DNA from 2 places in the Shewanella sp. SW1 genome. Region 1 is predicted to be linked to the other one. Evidence: predicted binding sites of a transcription regulator. Region 1 holds the regulator's gene; the other holds the start of a gene.
The links. Region 1 encodes ArgR, which controls arginine synthesis, uptake and breakdown. Its sites were predicted from a motif close to ANTGAATANNTATTCANT; they were not measured.
Positions count from the first base shown of each region.

Region 2: argA (amino-acid N-acetyltransferase) is a predicted target of ArgR. The motif match lies at 1,565-1,582, and genes of this name have one in related genera.

Region 1 covers NZ_JAKKSG010000033.1:21,942-25,609, forward strand. Annotated here, with positions in the region: gene mdh (malate dehydrogenase) at 16-951, opposite strand; gene argR (transcriptional regulator ArgR) at 1,246-1,716, shown strand; gene L5M71_RS21795 (NAD(P)-dependent oxidoreductase) at 1,864-2,496, opposite strand; gene L5M71_RS21800 (LysR family transcriptional regulator) at 2,603-3,505, shown strand; gene L5M71_RS21805 (Dyp-type peroxidase) at 3,579-3,668, opposite strand, start outside.
Region 2 covers NZ_JAKKSG010000011.1:137,155-140,822, forward strand. Annotated here, with positions in the region: gene coaBC (bifunctional phosphopantothenoylcysteine decarboxylase/phosphopantothenate--cysteine ligase CoaBC) at 1-1, opposite strand, end outside; gene radC (RadC family protein) at 124-801, shown strand; gene rpmB (50S ribosomal protein L28) at 923-1,159, shown strand; gene rpmG (50S ribosomal protein L33) at 1,166-1,339, shown strand; gene argA (amino-acid N-acetyltransferase) at 1,662-2,981, shown strand; gene L5M71_RS11790 (PH domain-containing protein) at 3,101-3,619, shown strand.

The DNA.
Region 1 (3,668 bases):
AGATTATCCGAAATATTATTTAACGAAATCAACGCCTAGTTTGATATCGCCTTTCAGCGTATCTAACATAGAATCACGAGCGTTAGCTTCGAATGCACTCACTTCACCGTAAGGCAGTACTTTTTCAATACCATTTTTGCCTAACAGCACAGGTTGTGCGAAGAATTCTGCATGCTCGCTGCCGCCGTCAACATAGGCGCATTCAACGATGTTAGCTTCGCCTTGCAGACCACGAACCAGAGACAGACCAAAACGGCAAGCCGCTTGACCCATAGACAGAGTCGCGCTACCGCCACCGGCTTTAGCTTCAACCACTTCTGTACCCGCGTTTTGGATGCGAGTCGTCAAACTTGCCACTTCTTCGTCAGTGAAAGTCGCGCCTTCAACTTGAGACAGTAATGGCAGAATGGTCACGCCGCTGTGGCCGCCGATCACATTAACTTTAACGTCAGCAACGTTCAGGCCTTTTAATTCGGCGATGAAAGTTTCAGAACGGATCACGTCTAGAGTCGTGATACCGAACAGACGGTTTTTATCGTAAACACCCGCTTTTTTCATCACTTCTGCAGCGATAGCCACAGTCGTGTTAACTGGGTTAGTGATAATGCCAACCAAAGCCGTAGGGCAAGTTGCCGCTACTTTTTCGATCAGGTTGCGAACGATACCGGCATTGATATTGAACAGATCTGAACGATCCATACCAGGCTTACGTGCAACACCAGCAGAAATTAGAACAACGTCAGCACCCACTAGGGCAGGCGTTGGATCTTCACCAGCAAAACCTTTGATTTCAACAGCAGTTGGAATGTGGCTCAAGTCAACCGCAACACCCGGAGTTACCGGTGCGATATCATATAGAGACAATTGTGAACCCGCAGGCAATTGAGTTTTTAACAGTAGGGCAAGAGCCTGGCCGATACCACCAGCAGCACCAAGTACAGCAACTTTCATAGTTATCTCCGTTATTTCTCGGATATGTGTGACATGGATCTAATTTGCGTTGGCGTCACATTACTGGAATGTCACAACAATTTCAATTATCCCTTAGTCGTGGGACAAAAGAATTCCGGAATAACGCAGAAGCAATGTAGAACAATTACTCAAATTGGGATTTTTACGCCCCCTACAAACACTTAACCACTGAGAGCTAGTGAATTTTTATTCAACCAATCTGGTTATTTGTTGACAATTTTTCTAAAAATATTCAAAATGGGCCTGTTTTTTTGAATAACGAATAATAATATTATGCAAACGACCAAGAATCAGGATGACCTTGTTAGAATTTTTAAGTCGATTTTAAAAGAAGAGCGCTTTGGCTCTCAGAGTGAAATCGTCACCGCCTTGCAAGCTGAAGGCTTTGGTAATATTAACCAATCAAAAGTGTCACGCATGCTCAGCAAGTTCGGCGCAGTGCGGACTCGCAACGCTAAGCAAGAGATGGTGTATTGCTTACCAGCCGAATTAGGCGTACCCACCGCGGGTAGCCCGCTGAAGAATTTGGTACTCGACGTCGATCACAACCAAGCTATGATCGTCGTGCGAACTAGCCCAGGTGCCGCGCAGCTGATTGCCCGTTTATTGGATTCTATCGGTAAACCAGAAGGCATTTTGGGTACGATTGCCGGTGACGACACTATCTTTATTTGCCCATCGAGCATCCAAGATATCGCCGATACCTTAGAAACCATCAAATCTTTATTCAATTACGCAGAATAAAAAAACAGGTCAGTGAGCTGACCTGTTCTATTTTATCTGTACATTTTGAAGTGCAATACCGCGCTGGTTATTTGGCCATTGTCCCGATTACGTTACACATTCAAGCACAATATCTAACTCACAATATCTAACTCAACTATAACGATATCAGTAAGCCACACTGATGCGCTGGTTTGGGTGAGCGCCCTTTTCGGCTTCATCTATCATGGCTTTTGCGTAATCTGTAACAGAAATGCGGCTGCGACCATTGGCATCGGTAAAGAAGCTGTCGCCACCAAGACGGTACGGGCCTTCACTCTCACCGGGATAAATCTCAGCCGCTGGGCTCACAAAGGTCCAATTGATTGCCGTTTGCGCCGCACGGAATACCTGCAAAGCTTCACCCTGAGCTAACGCCTCATCTTTATATGCTACGGGGAAATCTGGGCTAGAGACCAGCGTCACACCCGGCGCTACTTCTAAACTCCCAGCACCACCGACCCACAATAAACGTGGCACGTTAGCGTTAGGCAGTACATCCAGTAAATGCTGAACCGTACTCGCCACTAGACCATGATTTTGTTGGGCGCGGCCACCAACGGCGGCAATCACGACATCTACGCCAGCAAAAGTATCGGCGACCAATGGCTGCTCTAAATCCACGGCACGTACTGCCACGTCAGCCACGGATAACTTGCTTGGATCACGCACTAACGCTGTCACTTGATGTCCACGACTCTGTGCTTCTTTTAAAATTGCACCACCAATCCAACCCGTTGCACCTAAAATTGCGATTTTCATTTCATTGTCTCACTCAGATGATTTACATTGGATCCAGTTTACTTGCAGTTTTTCACCTAATAAACATCAATAATTGAGCATGATTGTTTCAATATAGGATACTAATGTGGATAAAATTGCCGCGATACGCAGTTTCGTCGAAGTCGCAAACTGTGGCAGCTTTACCAAAGCTGCCGAACATTTAGACCTCAGCCGCCTGCAGGTTTCCCGTCATATACAAGAAGTGGAGCAGTGGTTGAGTTTACGCTTATTACACCGCACCACGCGCAGCGCCAGCTTGACTTTGCAGGGTGAGGAAGCGCTACAATTTTGCCAGCGGATCTTAAGTGAAGTTGCTGCCATGGAGAGCCGTGCCCACAGCCATAACAGTGAACTGGTAGGCAGTATTCGTATCGCTACGCCTATTGGCCTTGGGCAGCACAGTCTGTTTGATGTCGTCGATCGCTTTATTAAAATTCATCCTAAGGTCAACATTCAACTGGTGATGTCGGACAGTTTTGCGCAATTGGTAGATGAGCGAGTCGACGTGGCGCTACGTTATACTGAGCAGCCCGATGAGAATCTCATAGCTCGGCGTTTGATGACCATAGATGCGGTACTTTGCGCGGCGCCGAGCTATCTTGATAGCGCAACGCCACTCCTCGAACCCATTGATCTGTTGGCCCACAACTGCCTCATACACTCGGCGCAACAAAACTGGCCTTTTCTAAAAGAACTGCAAGCTGAGCACGTCAAAGTTTCAGGGAATCTTAGGGCTAACGATATGGGCGTGCTGGTGAGTGCAGCGCTACGTGGACATGGCATAGTGCGGTTACCCTGTGACTTGGCTAACCAATACCTTGCCAGTGGTCAGCTCAAAGAAGTCTTACCCGAATTTACGACACCAGGCCAAACCCTGTGGGCGGTATATTTGTCCCGCAGTTATCAGCAAAATCTAGTGCGCGCCTTTATCGATTTCACCGCCCTGCAATGGCAGCTCGATATCAAAAAATGGGTTCCCGCGCATTAGCATAAAAAAACGCACTTAGGCGTTAGCTTAAGTGCGTCTCGATTGATACTAATTCGGCTTGATTATAGAAAGCTTATTCGTCGAACTGCAGCATAAAATCCAGTGCGGGGGCAAAGAAAGATGAACCTGTCATCGCCTTAGTAAAATGCATCAAGTGATCATG
Region 2 (3,668 bases), on a different contig from region 1:
TCCGAGATAGAAATAATGCCGGCAACAATATCACAAAGCGGTGAATTTTAGTGACTATCCCAGTTCAAAAAATCTCGTCCATACTCAGTAAAGTGAAAATATGTGAGATGACAGGGAGGTCACATGGGGATTAAAGATTGGCCTGAGGGCGAAGGTCCCAGAGATAAACTGTTACAAAAAGGAGCTGCGCATCTCTCGGATGCTGAATTACTAGCAGTATTGCTGCGTAACGGTTTAGCTGGATTAAACGCGGTTGACCTTGCTAGGTCGCTTATTTGCGAGTTTGGCGGCCTCAGAAACCTGCTCTGTGCCCCAAGAAATCAGGTGTGTCGACTTCCGGGCGTAGGACCTGTAAAATACGCCCAGCTTCAAGCTGCGGCCGAATTAGCGCGGCGTGTAGCGCAGGAAAATCTGCAAAGAGGTCAGGTTTTGACAAATCCCGATTTAACTCGGGACTATTTAATGCGACAATTGGCCGATCGCTCCTATGAAGTGTTCGCAGTTTTACTGCTGGATAGCCAGCATAGAGTGATTCAATTTGTCGAATTATTCCGCGGCACAATAGACTCAGCCTCAGTGTATCCACGTGAAGTGGTGAGCTTAGTGCTGGAGAAAAAGGCCGCAGCAGTTATAGTTTGTCATAATCATCCGTCTGGTATTGCCGAGCCCAGTCAGGCTGACCGACGAATAACTGAGCGATTAAAAAATGCGTTAGCAACCATAGACGTATCCTTGTTGGACCATATGGTTGTAGGTGATCGAGAGATAGTTTCTTTTGCAGAACGAGGCTGGATTAATTAATCTAACACTTGATCTTCACTCTGTGATCGTGTATAAAATGCGCCCTCTTTGTGCCTCGGGCGACGGCCATACGAGGCACATTAATGCTCGAGCGTTAAAATTGTTTTTGGAGAAGATTGACATGTCAAGAGTATGCCAAGTTACTGGCAAGAAGCCGATGGTTGGTAACAACCGTTCGCATGCAAAAAACGCGACCCGTCGTCGTTTTTTACCTAACCTACAAAACCACCGTTTTTGGTTAGAAGAAGAAAAGCGTTTCGTACAGTTACGTGTATCTACTAAAGGTATCCGTCTGATCGACAAAAAAGGTATCGAAGTTGTTGTTGCTGAACTTCGTGCCCGTGGCGAGAAGGTATAATAGATCATGGCTAAAGCTAAAGGTAATCGTGAGAAGATCAAATTAGTTTCTACAGCTAAGACTGGTCACTTCTACACAACTGAAAAAAACAAGCGTAACATGCCTGAAAAAATGGAAATCAAAAAATTTGATCCAGTTATTCGTCAGCACGTTATCTACAAAGAAGCCAAAATCAAGTAATCCTTGGTTAGTGTTTCGAGAAAAGCCCCTTATTTAAGGGGCTTTTTTTTGCATTTTTTTAGTGGCTAGCCATCAAGTTGAGATAATTGCCTTGCAAACTGATGCCGCTGAATCATCCCCTGTGAAGTTAAAAAAGTGTGAACACTTGCTGAAAATATAAAATAGTGCGGTTCTAAGCACTTTAAATCATCAAATCTGCACTTTAGTGAGAATAAATTCTTTATATGTGAATTAAAATGCAATACCATACGCGAAAGTTAGCGATTCATTCCTGGTGTGTCATAGTGACGCTGCCAGCTCAAAAATGAGGTGTAAATAACGCGTGCGTACCACTGAACTGGTTGATGGATTTCGTCATTCTGCCCCCTATGTTAATGCTCACAGAGGTAAAACTTTTGTGGTCATGCTGGGTGGTGAAGCTTTGGCTCAAAATCAATTCCGCGCCATCTTAAATGATGTCGCCCTGCTGCACAGTTTAGGGATCAAAGTGGTGTTGGTATATGGCGCTAGGCCGCAGATTGATGCTGCATTAGCCGCCAACGGTATTGCGCCTGCCTACCACGACGGTGTGCGTATCACGGATGAAGATTCGCTCAAAGTGATTAAGCAAGTTGCGGGTGCACTGCAATTCGATATCACAGCGCGTTTATCCATGAGTTTAAGTAATACGCCGATGCAAGGTGCGCAAATTAACTTAGTGAGCGGCAACTTTGTGATTGCTCAACCACTGGGTGTGGATAATGGTGTGGATTTTTGCCTGAGTGGCAAAGTGCGTCGTATTGATGTGCAAGGCTTAAAACGTCAGTTAGATAATCACTGCATCGTATTGATGGGGCCGATTGCGGCTTCGGTTACTGGTGAAAGCTTTAATCTCACCGCTGAGGAAATCGCGACTCAAGTGGCAATTAAGCTTAAAGCAGACAAGATGATCGGCTTTAGCTCACAGAACGGTATTCTCGATCGTAATGGCGATGTGATTGCCGAGTTGATGCCAAATGATGCGCAAAACATCATGAACAAGCTGGCCGAGCAAGGTTCTGCTTGTGTTGGTACTATGGCGTTTCTCAAAGCCAGTATCGATGCTTGCCGCAATGGCGTACCGCGTTGTCATTTAGTTAGCTACCTCGAAGATGGCGCCTTGTTGCAGGAACTGTTTTCTCGCGAAGGGATAGGCACACAAATCGTCACTGAGAGTGCTGAGCGTTTACGCTGTGCGTCAATCGCCGATATTGGCGGTGTGTTGAACCTTATCCGTCCATTGGAGGAACAAGGCATTCTGGTGCGTCGTAGTCGTGAGCAGCTTGAGATTGAAATCGAACAGTTCATGTTGATTGAGCGCGACGGTTTAGTGATTGGTTGCGCTGCGCTCTATCCTTTTGAAGAGGACAATGCGGGTGAGTTTGCTTGTTTGGTGGTGCATCCTGATTATCGCGATGCCGATAGAGGGAGCTTACTGCTGAAGAACATTATCAATCAGGCTAGAAACCGCGGTTATTCACGCTTGTTTGCGCTGACAACTCGGAGCATTCACTGGTTCTTAGAGCATGGTTTTGTGATTGAAGATGTTGAAGCACTGCCGCAGAAGAAAAAGCAGTTGTATAACTATCAACGCCGCTCAAAAATTCTGGCGCTCGATCTTTAAGTCGTTCTAAATCAATCTAATCAATGCCAGCCTAGTACTCATATTAGTGCTGGCATTTTTATTGACATAATATGTCTTTGTTGGCAGATTAAGGCTTCACTGCACGGGAGATACTGCCAATGAGTCCTCAATTCTTTGAACTCGCCCCTTTAACCCAAACCTCTATCTTCAGCTTTATCGTCTTATTGCTCGGTTTAGCGGGTATCTTGCTGATGTTATGGCTAAAAAATATGCCTAAGATAGCGAAGTCAGCGAGTTTAGGTATATTACTGGTGATGATGGGCGGATTTTCTTGGGTCTTCTATCAATCGAATAGCGCCGAATTAGTGTTAACCGATACAGAGCTCACAGTGGATGTGCCCTTCTATAAAGTGCAGTTATCCCGCGCGGATTTATTGCCCGCCGAGGCACGCATAGTCGATTTGCAACAAGAGGCAGATTTAACGCTGAGATTTAAAACGAATGGTATAGGCATGCCAGGATTTCAATTGGGTTGGTTTAATCTACAAGGGAAAGGCAGGGCATTTTTGGCGATAACAGATAAATCGCAGTTAGTGTTAGTGCCAACGACTAAAGGCTACAGTTTATTACTGACAGTACCGCAAGGGAGTGAGTTTTTAGCACAGTTACAGAAGTAATCATCATATGTCATCACTTCTGCCACTGTGTTTATCGGCGTGATAATGC